DNA from 4 places in the Bacillus sp. 37MA genome. Region 3 is predicted to be linked to each of the others. Evidence: riboswitches for the same ligand, from Rfam matches in the RefSeq annotation. Region 3 holds a riboswitch; each other region holds the start of a gene.

Region 1 (4,213 bases), 1.5 Mb from region 3:
ATTGACTTATCGAAATGGTCTTCAATAGAGCGTTTATTCCGTCCAGTCACGATAATAATATTTTCGATTCCAGATTGAACTGCTTCTTCAACAATATATTGAATAGCCGGTTTATCAACGATCGGCAACATTTCTTTCGGCTGTGCTTTCGTTACGGGCAGGAATCTTGTACCTAACCCGGCCGCGGGAATAATCGCTTTTTTTATTTTCATGAATGCTCCTTTCAATCTATATGCCTTGTTGCCCGCTGTCTATATAAGATAGTGGGCAACAAGGCACACTAATTAAACTAATACTTGCTGATAAGTTCTTTATCAACTATTGTGTAGCCTCTTGAGTTTTCAAAAACATATTGAATGACTTTTATAAATTCATTTTTCTCCAGTTCATTGAAAACGATTTTGAAAAATAATTTGTTATCTTTTTCATATATGTCTTGAATAACGCCGCCAACTCCTGACAGCTCTGGATTGGAAAGCTCGACCAGATCGCCTAGTTTATATGAATCATTCACAAGATAATCATTTTTGTACAAAATAATTTGATTGATCGACATTTGGTAGATATTAAAGGTCGAATGACTTTTTTCAGACAAGTTGGATAACCAAACGTGAGAATTGGTGAATGTAATGTTTTCTTCACCATCCGGTTTTGGTCGTTCCATGCAGACAAGAATACTGACAAAGATACTACTAATGTTGTAGCAGCACCAAATTAAATTTACAACGATAGAGGAATAGGAATACATATTGTAATACATCTTATATAAACCGAAGATGATCGCTGAGATGGACAGAATGAATAGGATGATGTGAGGTAGAGCGAGCGTAAAGTGAAAGTATTTGGAATCGGTCTTTTTCTCTTTTGACGTAACATTAAAATCGAGCTGTCTTTTCAAGAAAAATTCAGCGAAAGCGGCTTTAGCGAGATAAGGTGCTAACGATACTTCATATATATTCGCCCAGTACATCGTTCGATGGTTTTGAGAGAGCAGCTTAAAAATCAAGAATGATGCGATAAGAGAGGGACCTGCAAATAAAAGTAAATCATAAACATTTGTTGAAACGAACGGAATGCCCGTTAGCAGAAATATAATCGGTGCGATGATAAACATAAGCTTTTGAAGACCACAAAACCAATAGAGGATGCCACTGAAATAAATAAGGCGCTGTGATACGTTTAGTCCTTTTAGTTTTGTAGGACCCCATTTTTTCATCACTTGAATATTGCCTCGTGCCCACCGTTTTCGCTGCTTCACTAAATCACCAAACGTATCGACACTCATTCCGAACACTAACGGTTCATTGACGAAGACCGTTTCATAGCCTTTTGCTTGAATGATAATGCCTGTCGCCAAATCTTCTGTTATACTTCCGGTTGGAAAACCGCCAATATCTTCGACTGTACTTCTTCGGAACACCGCATTTGTTCCAACATGCAGCACGACGTTAAAAGCAGCCCGGCCAGCTTCAACAAAACGCATAAAGAAATCTTGCTCATTCGGTATTTCTTTAAAGTATCGCAAGTTATTTTGAAAAGGATCGGAGTTATAAAATACTTGCGGCGTTTGGACAAATCCGACATTTTTCTTGGTGAAATACCCCATCGTTCTTCGTAAAAAATAACTTTTCGGAATCATATCCGCATCCAGCAGCATGACAAATTCCCCGTTTGTTTTGTTAAAAGCATTATTTAAATTGCCGGCTTTTGCATGTTCATTGGATTCACGGGTGATGTAGCCTACATCAAACTCTTCGGCAAGCAATTTAATTTCTTCTCTGTTCCCATCATCACAAATATAGATGGATAATTTCGAAGCGGGATACTTTAACGACTTACAGCCCGCAACGGTTTTTTTGAGTACATCGGCTGGCTCATTATACGTAGCGATAAATACATCAACAGTAGGGGAAGTGCGAAATAAGTCCATGCTTTTAAACTGAATTTTATACTCCTTTAAAAATGTTAAACGAAAAACGTTGGACTGAAAAAAATCAACAAATTCAGATAAAAATAAAACAACGCCAAGGATGATGGTTAAGGTACTGAACATTGGAATGGTTTCTAAACCTCGCCATAAAATGTACGCGGAGTTACAGAGGACAGCCGTGAGAATGAAAAACAGTTTAAATTTTTTCCATTTACAGGCTAATAAATACAAGAGGAATAACAACAATACGATGAGGATGGTCAAAATGACTTTCGCATTCATATTCGTTACTTGCATTGCAACTTCCATTCCGATCCCCCCGTTTATGAGGCGGCCCAGCCGTCATAGCCACTTGGCCTTAGACCTGTAACTTTGCGTCCTAACCTTTCGATTAGTTTGCCTTTATCTGAATTTTTAATCTTAAAATAATGATACTATCCCCCATTCAAGTTAAATGTATGAAAGGGCGCTCGTTCTTATTCAGATGAAATCTAAAGAAGCAATTGTATAATAAAAAGGACAGAACAGTAATATTGACTGATCCGCCGCTCATTTAGATTTTAAACTGAAAAGAATGAGTAAAATCCCGCTTATGAGACAGATGCTTTTTGTTAAAGGGATTTTTTCTGCGAGGCCCGCTATGCCTATTCCGGTCGTGACGATCAAAATAAAAGGACCGACTAAGGCAAGTAAACTGTTGATGTAAAAAGCTTTTTCTAAATCATTCAATTTAAGCATCAACATCGCAGCAGTTATCTCGATACTACCTGAAATGAGTCTCAATACAATCATGAAGAGAAGTGCTTTTTCAATAAAAAGGACCATCTTATCACCCTTAGACATCTATTTATTCATCATCTATATGCATTTAGCGGGTGAACTAGATCCATGAAAATGAATAAAGCAGCAAATGAAAACGTTCAGTGATCATAGTGAACCATTCCATTTTAGTAGGGTGAAAAGATGAGACGTACGTTCATTTTATTCGCTCATTTGCAGCATTTGGTGGGAGATTTTTGAATTCAGCATGGATCAATTAGTCGGACGGACTTCTCAAAGCGGAGGAAATACAGACACAATGACGGACTGAATGGCAGATACTGTCGACAGATTTCTTGTGGCGGCACGGGCAGGATGGTGGAAAAAGAGAGAGCAAGATCTACACTTTCTTGAATGTAGAAGTTTCAAGAAAGTATTTTTATTCGTTGAAAACGAGTAAAATGAATAGTGCTTCGATATGTTTTGATCAATGCGGGGAGATGAAAAGAACTAAATGGCTTCTTCTTTTTTTACCATTATTTTTAATACAGTTTTACAATTAGTTTCTTTAATGGGATTTATTTTCGTAATTGGATTTATGCTGGATTTTTTACAAAAACAATCGGTTACGTATTTATACCGAACGTTTAATAAGAAAGGCTATTTAGTAACGGCCTGGATCGGCACACCTATCCATGAATTCGGACATGTCATCATGTGCCTGCTATTTAGACATCGGATTAAAAAGGTGCAATGGGTTCCAACTAGAGGGGATATACATTATTTAGGTTTTGTGGAGCATAGCTACAACCCGAGAAGTCTGTATCAGAAAATAGGCAACTTTTTTATCGGGATCGGTCCTTTTATTTCAGGCGTAGTGTCCTTAATAATTCTTATGTATTGTTTCGTTCCTGAATCCTATCGCCTCTATACAGCTTATTTAGAAAATCAAGTTCAGCCAGAACAAATAAGCCTCGATATGGTGAAGAGTGTGTTACTATCTTCGGGTGTATTGTTTCAAAGCTTGTTCACCATAGGAAATATCGTGAATCCGTTATTCTGGCTATTTATTTTCTTTGCGATAAGCATATCGACACATATCGCTTTAAGCAAAGAAGATATAAAAGGGGCCGCAACGGGAATTTCTTCCGTATTCATTGTATTGCTAACGTTCAATTTACTCGGAGCTTTTTTCCATTTTGACAGCAGTAAAATGATTTCTACCCTTACAAGCTATCATGCGTATACAATGGCTTTTGCCAGTTTAGCCATTTTGTTTTCTTGTGTCACTTTATGTATTTGTTTTATACTTTACATCGTAATGCATAAAGTTAAACGGCGTTAACTGAAAAATAAAGAGCTGCGATCCGTAGCTCTTTATTTATTTGAAATTCTTATAGAGTACCTTCATAGTAATTTGTCAGCCCACTTTTCTTCGGCCAATTCACCGTTTATTTTAACGCCTATTTCATATCCCTGTTCCGCCGCCCCGATCAAGCTTGTGAATGAATTTTTAGCATCTCC
Region 2 (4,213 bases), 650 kb from region 3:
TGTGAGTTTTGCAAAACATATACATATGATCCTGTATGATTCACTTTTCCGTAAAAATCACCAGATATCATATTCGACAACGTGATGTCCGGATCAAGTTGCTCGCCCGTATTCGTTACGATTTTGACAAAACTGAGCCAAAGATTGTCTGTCGCTTCGGTTGAATGCGCTATATCCATTTCCACTTGGACGAATTGCAAGTTATTTGTTCCGTAATAAGTAGCGGCTTCGCCTGCCAGTTTACCGGATACAGTTGATACGAGTGGGAGTGAAACAGTGAATGGGCCGGACGTGACAGGATCAACGCTCATGCTCTTTTTAATCTGTGTGAACGTACCTGTTTCGTTCAAGATTGTTTTGTTTTCACTGCTGGTTTTCGTTGCAGCTGGTTCTTCTTTTGTTTCTACCGCAGTTTCTTTTTCAGGTGTAGCTTCTTCGCTACATGCTGCCAAAACAAAGCTTAAAAGCAAAAAAAGTAAAGATAGGCCTAATTTGTTTTTCATATGAAAGTCCTCCCTTTTATTAAAGGATACAGAACGAAAGTTCCTATTTAAATCTGGAATTATACAAATTAGTAAATATATAAAATTGCATAAAGGCGGTGGTGCTTATTGGTTGTTTTCTTCTTCTTAACAAAGTAAATCACCGATTTTGATATTAAAGAGTCGGCAAAGCTTAAAGATTGTTTCAAAAGCAATCGTTGTGGACGTTTCATTAAGTAGCTTTGAAATTGTTGTGCGGCTTAACCCAGTAGCATCATGAACATCTTTGATAGACATTTTATGTTGTTCCATTAATATGCGCAGGTTGCTTTTAATACGCCCAACACGCAGGTCCGGGTATTGGTGATTATTCACTAGCGTTTTCTTCTTTTTCAACAAGCTTAATTAGATCGCCGATTTCACATTCGAAGAATTTGCACAGTACGTAGGTAGTATTGGCATCGATACGCTTTGTTTCATTCTCCGATATTTATTACAGGATAAGTTTAAAAAGGGCGGCACAACACAACGGAAAATTGAATACATCGCTGATTTTGAAGTATTGCATCATGACGGGCATATTGAAGTGATCGACATAAAAGGTGTGTCAACACCTGTATTTGCACTCAAAAGAAAGCTGTTTGAAGCGAAATATCCGCAATCATCTGTCTGTGGTGGCTTATTCGCAGATTGATTGATGGAGGGTGGATCGAGCTAGACCAGCTGGTGAGGAATCGGACGAAAAGGAAGAAAGAGAAGGAAGCGATCAATAACGAACTACCTGTCGGTGCAGCTAAAGCAATAGCGACGCATAACAACATATTGAAATCAAGTAAGAGTGTATAAAGGTTTGAGTGCGTACGGTATGGATACTGTGCAGCAGGACAGCAATACTTATGCCTATCAATTTATCCAAGCGCGGTCAGCGATAGCGGAAATGAGTCTGCCTGTTTCTGTGCCATCTGCTGTTTCAAGCAATACAAATACCACACATGGGCAATTAAACGGATTACGAGATAGCTTAAATTCATTGATTTAAAAAGGAGGAAACAACATTATGAACCTTTCAATCACTTTAAATGACGGGAGCTCCATTTCGGCCACAATTCCAGACTTTTCAGCTTCAGCTTTTGCGTCGAATCTGAACGAACCAAAACTCATGGCCATTGCCATTGGTAGCATTGTTTTAAATAAAAACATTATCGTCTCAATCACGCCGTCTGAAATTGATCCGAATGCGAACGTGGCGATTTATCTCAGTAACTGACCAGAAATGAAAGAAACCGTCGAGAATTACAAAGCTACTGACTATTCATCTCAAATCAATGACCAGCGCCTTTCCGTCGTTGTTATTGGTGACAGCATTGTTAATAAAAATATGATCAAGATGATTACGCCTATTGCACAGCCTGCGTAATAAATAGAAGGTTATTCAAAGAAAGGTCGTGTGACTAGGAAATATAAGGATGAGTAGTATGTATTAATAAATATTCATGAAGAAGAGAAAATAATTGAGGAAATTCGGAAGAAGCGCCCATATCGAGTGCTTTTTTTATTGATAGTTTTATATGTTAAATACTAGAAAATTTACAATTATAAATACAGTACCCATGATCATACTACTATTTAAAAACAATTATTAAGCTAAATTCTACAAAGATCGACAAATTTCAATAAAATTTAGCTTATATTTTTATGTGAATTGTCGTATGATAAAAGAAATAAATTGAAATTGTACGAAAGGGCAAAACTACTGAAAAGTGGGGACGCAAAACTACAGGGGCTAAAGTAGACGCCAAGCCAGCCAGTTGCCGAATACGGGCCTCCGTACGATTTAGATGGGGGAAACAAAATGAATAAAAGAAATATGAGAAAAAACGCTCGGAGAATTTATATAGGCTATTTAACTTCAAAACAGAGCAAAGCAATTGAATGGTACGAGCAAAAAAGAAAAGAAAGTAAACTAAAGGTATCAAAACTTGTTTTAGACACGATCAGTGGTTGGCATAGACATAGATATCTGAAATATGAGTATTTAGAGCGGGGATGTATTAATATACTAATCAGAAAAGAGTTCAGAGAAAAGAAATTATATCATTACAAAAAATATGCTGAATTATCCTTAAGCTATGAAGAGCAGGTAAAAGCGTAAGTTGAAAAAGTTTAGTACAGACATTAATCGTTAATCAACAGTAGTATTTATTTCTCTTTAGAAATGGATATAAATGCTGATAAATCAACGTTTACAGATATGGAATCCTTGAGGAACAAATAGTGGATTAACGAAAAATAAATAGCAACACAACGAGCGTCCATTCGGGCGCTCTTTTTATATAGATTTTCATAAAGGAGAGTAAGGAGACACACCATTGGAATTAACTCAACTACCACCAGAGTTATGAGCGCAGGGAGTATTTTGTACCCTTTTTTGTATGGCTTTTGAGATTTCAGATGACGGAATCAAAAGAGCGGGAGAATAAGCTTATGGCTCAGATTGATAAACAAAATGAAACGCAGGATAAGATTGTCTCGTCTCAGGCGCAAAGATATTTGTTTCGATCCACCTAAATGCAGGTGGGGGAACGGGTTATGAAACACTTGTATACTCCCAAAATAAAGAAGCCAGTATCATTCACGCCGAAATTAGAAAGGTTCTGGATAAGTACAACGTAAAAGATCGAGGAATTAAAAATCGACCAGATTTAGCAGTGTTAAAAGGAACGAAGGCGACGGCTTTGCTGCTTGAAATGGCTTTTATTGATAATAAGGCTGATATGGATCTGCTTAATAATCAGACATACTTAGCACAGTTGTGTCAGGTTCGAGCCAAGCTATATCAAGCGAAAAGGAGGATACAGAAGTGGAATATAAAAAAGACGCAGCACCTTCACCACGGTTTGAAGAAGCAAAACAATGGGTGAAAGAAAACGGCATTAGCGATGGAACATATCCGCAACGTCCGGTTACACGAGAAGAAGTGTGGTCGATGTTGCATCGTATGAGAAGCAAAATAGCAAATAGCCCCGGTTTCGACCGGGGGTGTTATTTATGAAACAATTGATAAGGTTTGTAGTCAGGCATTCGGAAATACTCTGCGAACAGCATCACTAAATTCATCGAAGAACCCTTCAACTGGTTCACCGCCCCTTATCCGATCAGCATAATCCTTCATTTGAGTGCTGAAATCTGGATCTTCGGAAACATACACTTTTTCAACAGAAGTATCCGCTTCTTTTACTTTTTCTTCAATTTTATTTTTCAGATCGTCATTTACTTTCGTGCCGTTTTTTAAATCAACGGCTGCATAAGCCTTATGATCTGTTACAAGTACTGTTGCACCATTTACTTCGTCTAATTCTTCAACACGGTCAGCAGTCTTTTCTGACACATCCAAATTGGCATTAGTGGTTTGATCAGTATTATCCATGCCATTGTCTGCTTTTTGATCATCATGCACAACATTTTCGACCGAATCGTTTTTGGCATTATCCGTAGCATTATCACGGTTATTCATACAAGCCCCGAGTGAAAACATGGTCATGCAGGCTGTCATATAAATCAATATTTTTTTCATTGAAAGTCCTCCCTTATAAATGTTAATAAAGGATAGGCTCTCCAATGGATTAATTTATATTCAGTAAGGGTAATAAAAAGCAGTCATTGAATAAACAAATGACTGTTCCAATGTGAAAGGGGTAAGGAATAGTCTCCCCTGTCGGGCTGAGGACATA
Region 3 (4,213 bases):
TGGCTGAAACTTCCAGCTAATAGATCAGGAGCAGATTTTGAGGCCCTTGCTTTAGATCATGGCGTTGAAATATATGCGGCTGAACGATTTACAGTAGGGAATAGTATTCCTGAAAAAGCGGTTCGTCTGTCCATTTGTGCACCCGAAACGAATGAAGAATTAGCGAAAGGTTTAATGATTTTACAGAAATTATTAAAAAGCCTTTATTAATTTGTATGCCACACAATTATTATATTGTGTGGCATTTTTTGTGCGTGTTATGATAATTCCAATTTAGAATGAAGCAAAGCAAAAAACTCCTGAATGGAAAGAAGCTTTTTATGCAGCGTTCCCACTTACACTGCCCATATTACCGAGCTTAACAGCACTTGCGATAACCTATGGAGTTTTAAATGAATAGCGAGGAGATTACGGAAATGAGAATTCCAATTTATCAGATTGATGCGTTTACAAATGAACAATTTAAAGGAAATCCGGCAGCAGTCTGTCCATTAACTGAATGGATAAAAGATGATTTAATGCAAAAGATTGCAGCAGAAAATAATTTATCTGAAACAGCCTTTTTTGTAAAAAAGGATAATGAATATGAGTTGAGATGGTTCACTCCAAAAGGGGAAGTAGACTTATGTGGACACGCAACATTAGCATCTGCTTATGTAATATGTACTTATTTAGATGAAAATTCAAAGGATATAAACTTTAATACCCAAAGTGGACTTTTAGAAGTATCTAAGGATGGCGGTTTATTTACCTTAGCTTTTCCTTCTAGAGAAGGAAGAAAATGCGATGCTCCAGAGGCACTTATTAAAGGTTTAGGTAAAGTACCTAAAGAAGTCTATAAGTCTAGAGACTATATGGCAGTATTTGATACAGAGCAGGATATTTTGAGTCTTGAATTAAATATGGATGAACTAAAAAAACTAGATGGTTTTGGTGTAATAGTAACAGCTAAAGGAAAAGAAGTAGATTTCGTATCAAGATTCTTTGCACCAAAGGCTGGAGTAGATGAAGACCCAGTTACTGGTTCTGCTCATTGTACACTAGTTCCATATTGGAAAAATAAATTGAATAAAAATGAATTTGTCACATTGCAATTATCAGAAAGAGGCGGAAAGCTGTATTGTACTGATTTAGGTGAAAGGGTAAAAATGTCTGGAGAAGCTGTTGTTTATTTAGAAGGATATATAAATGTTTAGGTAAATTCGTTCAACAAATTAAAAAACTTATTAAGCTAACAGGTGCTTTACCTTAATAAGTGCAACAACGCTCAGAACGATAATTCTCTGAGCATTTGTTTAATTTATTGAGTTGGACAGAGTGTAATTAACAATCGATGATCTTGTTCCTCTTTTAGAGTAATAGTATCAGTATGTCCAAGATTTAAAGATGATTTGCAACTGTCTTGAAGTTTTTGCACCAGAATCCAGCCGGCAACGAAGCAATTGCTTCATGTTTATAGGGATATAATTAGTAGTTCGAAATAACCTAATAATCTGAGGGATTCATTGACATTTAGATCTTTCTGTCTATAATTAAGATATGATTTTACGGGAAAAAAATTTTTGTAAATTATATGAAACATTATGGAGCGATGAACAGCCATCTGTATGTGGGCACTTTGGATGGCTAGGAGTGAGTAGTGCAACCGACCCTGCTATTTTTTATGGGTCGTTTTTTTATTTATTCAAGTATGTTTATCTGAAAGTACGATCAAATTCAATGTTATAGATGATAAAAGATGGGGGGCAAAAGTTAGATAATAGTGTCTGAATCATTAAGACTTGAAAATAAGGAAAAAATGGATGAAATTTTGAAGGAATTAGCTGATATTAAGTATGCTTTGGATCGATCATCGAATGTGGCTATAATCACGTGGCCGGAAGGAAAAATACTCACGTTCAGAACCGATTGTTCACGTTCGGCAGAGAATGCTTACGCTCAGAATAAGAATCTTAAAGACTTGCCTTCATCTGGCGAGTCTTTTTTCTTCAATCAGAAAAAATTAAGAAATTTATAAGAAGAAAGTCGTATTCTTTTTTCAGTAGATTCATTGATTGGAGGGAAAAGAAGTGACAAGGAGCCAAACAATTTTGCGTAAAGATGAGGTTCGGCCGTTTTTCCAGTTGTGGAAAGGAATAATTGCCCGCTCACGCCAGGTGATGACAGTCGTGTTTATAAAAGTTTACGAGAGCGGCGATGAATCGATCGAAATGGAAAGGAAGCATTTCAGCAAGCGGAGCTTAATAAGTAAATCAAATCCGCTTAAATAAAAGATATTCATATAGGAAGAAGGGGTATCGATGATTAAAACCGTCCTTGTCGATGATGAAGAAGTTGGGATGGAGGTGATCCGCTTTTTGCTTGCAGATGATCCGGACGTTCAAATTTGTGGTGCGTATACGAACCCGTTTGCAGCGCTTGATCACCTTGAACAGCAAGAGGTGGATGCATTCTTTTTAGATATTGAGATGCCGGGCATGTCAGGCATCGATCTGGCCCGGCATATAAAAAAACATAATCCATCTATTCATATCGTTTTTATTACGGCGTACAGAGCGTTTGCCCTTGAGGCATTTGATCTTTATTCGCTTGATTATATGCTAAAGCCCATTACGAAGCAGCGGCTGGATAAAGCGGTTTCCCGATTGAAAGGTGTGATAGGAGACTGTCCGGCTGCAAAGGGTGTATCGATCCGTACGTTTGGCGATTTTCAGGTGACGGACTCTTCAAGCAACCAACCGTTTGTATGGAAAACGAACAAAGTAAAAGAGCTATGTGCTTTTTTCATCCATCACGAAGGGAGCCTTTTGGAACGGGACTACATTGTTGAGGCGTTATGGCCCGATGTGAATGTGGATAAAGCGAAAATAAGCCTTTACACAGGCATTTCGTATTTACGCAAAGTGTTTAAAGAACACGGCATGGAAGAGATTATTTTAAAAAATGGTTCTGCGTACTATATAGATATCGAGCGCCTTAATTGTGACTGTATAGAATGGAATAAGATGATGTCAAATGGAACGCACGAGCGGACGTATATGGAAAAGCGGCTGGATCTGTACACGGGCGATTATATGGAAATGACGGGATTTCATTGGGCACAAGAGAAACGGGAATACATCCGTCGGCAAATGCTGGAACTGCTTCAACAGCTGGAAGCAGATTATGAATTAGCCGGAATGGAAAAAGCATGGATTCACTCCCTTGAAAAACAGCTTGAGCTGTCTCCTTACTCGGATGACGTATGCCAGCGGCTGATGAATGCGTATGCGAAGACGGGGAACCGGACAGAAGCGGTCATTGTGTATCGTCGGTTTGCGGAATTGCTTGAAGAAGATATCGGTATCCAGCCGTCCACAGCTACTTGCGCTTTATTGGCTTCGATTATGGGGCAATGAGTGTCATGAAAGAATCGAAATGGCTGCTGGCGTTATGCGTGCTTTTATTTGGGGGAATCTCGATCGCTTATTTGTTTTTATTGGGTCAAAATGAGACAGAAAATCTGGCAGAAAAGGGTGTTCTTGATTTACGGGGTGGATCTTTTCAAGAGGAAGTAGCGATGCAGCTTAACGGCGAATGGTTGTTTCAAAAAGGTGCGTTTGTTGATCCGATTGATGGGGACTGGTCAGAAAGCCTTTCCCAGCCCGTTCCTCATAACTGGGCGAGAGATGAGCAGCTGGACAGTCCATTTGGCTACGGTTCGTATCGGCTGATAATTCTGGCTGATCAGGAAGAAAACGTGATCGGCCTGAAGACGAACTCGATCCGGATGGCGCATCGGCTTTTTTTTAATGGCGAGCTGATCGGATCAAGCGGCGCGCCGGGTGAAACGAAAGAGTCTACTAAGCCCGGCAATACACCATATACCGTATATGTCCCGCTTGAAAAAGGTAAGAACACAATTGTTTTGCACGTTGCGAATTATTATTATATGGCGGGCGGGGGCCTGACCAGCCCGATGTATATCGGCAGCCAGGAAGCGATTTCGTCTCTCCGGGACCGTTCGTTAATGCATGACTGGGTGGTGGTGACAGCACTACTCGTTATGGGTCTTTATTTACTAGGCATGTACATGCAGCGGAAAACCGATCGCTCGCTTTTGTTTTTCTCTTTGTTTTGTTTCGCGCAAATGGTGTTTTCAGGTTTGCACGGCGAAAAGGTGCTCTATATGATATGGCCGGATTTGCCGTACAGCTTCGTGCTGCGGATGCAG
Region 4 (4,213 bases), 2.2 Mb from region 3:
TGAAGGAAAGAACGGCTCAATTATCTTTAAAGAATGAAGAACTCTCTTATTTAAATAGTCATTTGGAAGAAATCGTAGGAAATCGAACGCGCCAATTAGAAAAAACAAAAAAGATGCTCATAGAAAGTGAACAGCGGTATCGTTCTCTTTTTGAAAACCATCCGGATACGATTGTTTTATTTGATGTAGAGGGAAATAGTTTGCAGGTAAACCGTGCTAAAACAAATCGTACAGATGAGTGGGAAGAACGGCTGCTGACTCAATTGAAAAAATCGTACCCAACCCACTATTTTGAAAAAGCGCTTCAAGGGAAGCCTCAAAGTTTTGAAACGACGATTGAAGTAGAGGCACACTCTTCTTTCGACTATACGGTTACGTTTGTACCAGTTTGGGCTGCTGAAGATGTGATTGGTGTTTTTGGCATTTACGAGGAGATCACCGAAAGAAAAAGAACAGAAGAGCTCTTACGAAAATCTGAAAAATTAGAGATTGTCAGCCATCTCGCAGCTAGCATGTCTCATGAAGTAAGGAACCCGTTAACGGCAGCGAGGGGGTTTATGCAGCTGCTACATGAAGATCCATCGTTGGAAAATGGAGGACATTTCCTAGATATCGCTCTAAAAGAGATTGACCGGGCAACAGAAATTATCAATGATTATTTAACGTTTGCTAAACCGGCACCTATAACAGTGGAGAAAGTAAACGTGTTGGAAGAAATCCAGTCTACGATCCAAATCATTACTCCGTTGGCTAACATGAATGCCGTTCACATTAGCTTCACGTTTAACAAACAGGCCAATTATTTCATCTTAGGTGAAAGAAGTAAATTACAACAAGGTTTAATTAACATACTGAAAAATGGAATAGAAGCAATGCCGAATGGTGGGAAACTGCAGCTGAACTTACTCTCAAATGAGTTCAATGTCCAAATTGACATACAGGATACAGGTATAGGAATGACACCACAACAATTAAGCCGTCTTGGCGAGCCTTATTTTTCAACAAAGGGAAATGAAAAAGGAACGGGACTCGGAATGATGGTTTCCTTTAGTCTTATAAAAGGCATGAATGGACAGATCCGAGTAACAAGTGAAGTAAATAAAGGAGCATGCTTCTCCATCCTATTCCCTGTCTATCAGTAACAATTAAATAAGGTAGAAGGGTTCTAGTATAAATAATTGGGGAAGGTATAAAGAAACGAAAAGTTTCCTAAGTGGAATCTGTATGAATCTTTCAATATCATACTATAACTGAACTGTCTATACTTATCTGGGCACAAAAATTAAGGTCAAGTGTTCATGACCCTCTTTTCCTATCTAGAATAAGTATATATGTAGCAATTGAATTTTTTGCACCAGAACCAGATATTTTACGCTCTCAATGGAAACCATTTTGATCAATCTTTATTCAAAATGGTTTCTTTTCATTTGTTGCAAAATAAGGCTTCGTACGATACTTTAAATCAAACTGTATTCCAAACCTACAGAAATTCGCTAAAGAGCCAAAAAGCAAACTGGAGGACGCGGCTAAAAAGAAAAACACAAAATAAATAGAAGCAATCGGTGATTCACCGATTGCTTCTATTTTTAAGCGCCTCTTTACTTCTTACATAAATGAAGCGTCAGCCGGACGGTGTGCTGTGTAGATCGCTTCTCCATCACTTTCACCATCAAAAATAACGGGTACATTAGGTGTGAAAAGGACGACATCTCCTGCTTCTGCTTCATATCTGTTGCCTTGTAGGTCACGCAAAACAAATTTACCTTTTGTAACAACTTTATATTCTACAACTTCATATAAGAATTCAAATGATTCGCCAGGCTGCATAGAAAAGAAGCCGAGTGTAAGTGGATTTGGTGTTTCTGCTACCGGTACGTCAACAATTTGGCTGTTCACTCCTGGTTGGCTAATAATGGTAGATACATCTAGTTTTGGAAACGTTTTTTCTAAATCTGCTGCTTTAAATACTTGAATTCCTGGTGTTTCGCTCAATACTTTAGTCATGTGTGACACTCCTATTTATGTAGTTTTTGATTAAATTGATACTATGCTCATTATATAATCTAATGTTCCAAAAACAAAGTATGCACTTTATTAACATATAGTGTTAAAAATTATACTATGTTTGCACCAGAACCGATATGCGGATACTTATTTACGAATACAAACAATCTTTACGGTCATTGAGAGCGATGAAAGCAGTATTAGTAAATTGAATTTAGAACAAGCAAAAATAGCTGGAAGAGTATCTTTGGCATATATCTCTCTCATAAATTGAGTAGCGTCTGGTGGATTCTTCGTTAAATGAACCGACCGACCTCCTGTGAAATGAAGCAAATCGATTTTGTTGACGCGACATTATTCGACATGATTTAATGTATATAAATTCTTAATGAAAAAGGCAAACTTATCGAAAGGTAAGGACGCAAAACTACGGGTCTAACATTCTTATGGACTATGACAGCCAGGTTGCCAAATAGGGCTTTAACTCCGTATTTGGACCAATAACTGTTTAAGGTGGGTGAAAAATGCGGGGAGAAACAAATGAATTAAAAATGAACGTTGAAAAGTTTTTTTTATTATTGCAAAACTATCCCGATGACTTTGATTCGACATCAGTATTTGTGCGGTTTTTGCGCTCTTTTTTAAGGATAAATGTTCAAGAAAGAGTGTTACCTACTATTGAAGTAATAACATTAATAAAAGAGCAGAAACCCAATATCTTCCGTTCGATAAGAAAACTTTCAGAAGAAGATAACATGTTAGCATTTTTGACTGGTTTATCGATGGATTCTCAAGAAGCAGAAAGCCGACTCCAATCCATTTACGAAGGTAGAAGGGGAGAACAATAAAAATGGGACGCTAATAGTAAAGTTTTGAGCGTGTAGAAAAGAGTGAATATTCCGTGAGTACCCTTTTTTGTCGTACAGATGCCGTATATATTGAGCAAGTAAAAAATAAAAGGATACAGGTGCTATTTTTAAGGCAGTGTATTGTTTTGAAGGAACAGGATTCCCTTTGTTGAAATACATGATTAAGGGAAGAGAAAATGGTGAAGAGGATAGCTAAAGTAGTGATAGAAAAGAATAAAGAGAAGGTTAGTACCTCCTTTTATCGAAGGGTGATTAAAAAAGAATCAAGGGGATGGATGGGTCACTATAGAGTACGATGATAACCTTTTATTTCCTGCAACAATGGACGAAGTAGTACCAGATAGAAGAAAAAATTTTTAGTAAATAAAAAACGGCGGGTTCCCCCGCCATTTCCCTGCCCGTTTTTTGACGGGTTTTTATTTATTTTGAGGAGTGCTTTTTCAGAAACATTGATATACCAGTGTTTTCAGATTAATCTTACCTAAGATTATTCCTCATCCATTATGATATTTATACATCCATAATACACCAGACTTCAAGAATCGTGCGACACGCCCTGTAATGGCGCGATCCGCTACAAACCCAAAGCCTTGCTTTTTGCCGAGTGAACCAAGTACGCCTTTTAGTTTCATTTCTGGCATTTTTTCAGGAAGCGGTTCACCTTTCCAACGTTTCTGTAAAACGTCGACGATTTGCTCAGCTTGTTCCTCAGCCAGCTGTGCGCTTGGTGCATGCGGCAAGCTTGCACAGTCACCTACAACATAAACGTGTTCATTGCCCGGCACATTATGATGGGAAGTCAATATAACACGGTCGGATCGGTCTTTTTCAACATTCATTTCACGTACGACATGGCTAGGTTGAATACCCGCTGTCCAGACGATCGCATCCATCGGGTATACATCTTCATGATTGTAAAGGCGATTCGGCTCCACACGCGTAATATTTGCATCGCTAATGACATCAACACCGTGATCGGTAAACCATTTTTCAATGTAGCGGCTCAGTCTTTGCGGGAAGTCTTTCAAAATGCGCGGTCCACGGTCAAAGAGTTTAATGTCAAGATCTGGGCGGCTTTCACGCAGCTCACTTGCCAGTTCGATACCGGAAAGGCCAGCGCCGACAATGCCGACTTTGGAGCCTGCAGGCATGTTATTGAGTGTTTGGTACGTTTGACGCGATTTATGAATGGTTTGAATGCTGTGTGTATGCTCGGCAGCACCTGGCACGTTATGAAATTTATCTTCACAGCCTAGACCAACAATAAGATCATCGTAGGCAAGTGCACCGTTCGTTTCTAATACAATTTCTTTTTTGTCGACATCAATTGCTGCAATTTC

What was found. Region 3 has a riboswitch for cyclic di-GMP ahead of A3M5_RS0100955 (hypothetical protein). Riboswitches for the same ligand answer to the same signal wherever they lie in the genome.
Region 1: it holds a riboswitch for cyclic di-GMP, as region 3 does, so the genes downstream of both, A3M5_RS22775 (glycosyltransferase family 2 protein) here and A3M5_RS0100955 (hypothetical protein) in region 3, are expected to answer to the same signal.
Region 2: it holds a riboswitch for cyclic di-GMP, as region 3 does, so the genes downstream of both, A3M5_RS0104385 (hypothetical protein) here and A3M5_RS0100955 (hypothetical protein) in region 3, are expected to answer to the same signal.
Region 4: it holds a riboswitch for cyclic di-GMP, as region 3 does, so the genes downstream of both, A3M5_RS0113420 (hypothetical protein) here and A3M5_RS0100955 (hypothetical protein) in region 3, are expected to answer to the same signal.

Annotation. Positions count from the first base shown of each region.
Region 1 covers NZ_KB889752.1:1,662,818-1,667,030, reverse strand. Annotated here, with positions in the region: gene galU (UTP--glucose-1-phosphate uridylyltransferase GalU) at 1-212, opposite strand, end outside; gene A3M5_RS22775 (glycosyltransferase family 2 protein) at 290-2,239, opposite strand; cyclic di-GMP riboswitch class I at 2,257-2,341, opposite strand; gene A3M5_RS0109390 (YqhV family protein) at 2,480-2,755, opposite strand; gene A3M5_RS26835 (DUF2238 domain-containing protein) at 2,922-3,020, shown strand; gene A3M5_RS0109380 (hypothetical protein) at 3,204-4,034, shown strand; gene A3M5_RS0109375 (NAD(P)/FAD-dependent oxidoreductase) at 4,097-4,213, opposite strand, start outside.
Region 2 covers NZ_KB889752.1:810,522-814,734, forward strand. Annotated here, with positions in the region: gene A3M5_RS0104360 (hypothetical protein) at 1-503, opposite strand, end outside; gene A3M5_RS0104365 (helix-turn-helix domain-containing protein) at 630-857, opposite strand; gene A3M5_RS26550 (helix-turn-helix domain-containing protein) at 850-972, opposite strand; partial or broken gene A3M5_RS25960 (DUF1064 domain-containing protein) at 967-1,137, shown strand; gene A3M5_RS25150 (hypothetical protein) at 1,173-1,328, shown strand; gene A3M5_RS25155 (hypothetical protein) at 1,333-1,521, shown strand; gene A3M5_RS0104380 (hypothetical protein) at 1,540-1,749, shown strand; cyclic di-GMP riboswitch class I at 2,216-2,298, shown strand; gene A3M5_RS0104385 (hypothetical protein) at 2,335-2,634, shown strand; gene A3M5_RS26555 (N-acetylmuramoyl-L-alanine amidase) at 3,029-3,403, shown strand; gene A3M5_RS25160 (S-layer homology domain-containing protein) at 3,343-3,534, shown strand; gene A3M5_RS0104395 (YhcN/YlaJ family sporulation lipoprotein) at 3,556-4,056, opposite strand.
Region 3 covers NZ_KB889752.1:161,537-165,749, forward strand. Annotated here, with positions in the region: gene A3M5_RS0100945 (aminotransferase-like domain-containing protein) at 1-210, shown strand, start outside; gene A3M5_RS0100950 (PhzF family phenazine biosynthesis protein) at 417-1,196, shown strand; cyclic di-GMP riboswitch class II at 1,577-1,660, shown strand; gene A3M5_RS0100955 (hypothetical protein) at 1,763-2,017, shown strand; gene A3M5_RS0100960 (hypothetical protein) at 2,070-2,270, shown strand; gene A3M5_RS0100965 (response regulator) at 2,301-3,398, shown strand; gene A3M5_RS21930 (hybrid sensor histidine kinase/response regulator) at 3,404-4,213, shown strand, end outside.
Region 4 covers NZ_KB889752.1:2,406,872-2,411,084, reverse strand. Annotated here, with positions in the region: gene A3M5_RS23810 (ATP-binding protein) at 1-1,142, shown strand, start outside; gene A3M5_RS26860 (hypothetical protein) at 1,472-1,549, shown strand; gene A3M5_RS0113425 (cupin domain-containing protein) at 1,606-2,004, opposite strand; cyclic di-GMP riboswitch class I at 2,391-2,477, shown strand; gene A3M5_RS0113420 (hypothetical protein) at 2,529-2,852, shown strand; gene A3M5_RS0113415 (NAD(P)/FAD-dependent oxidoreductase) at 3,368-4,213, opposite strand, start outside.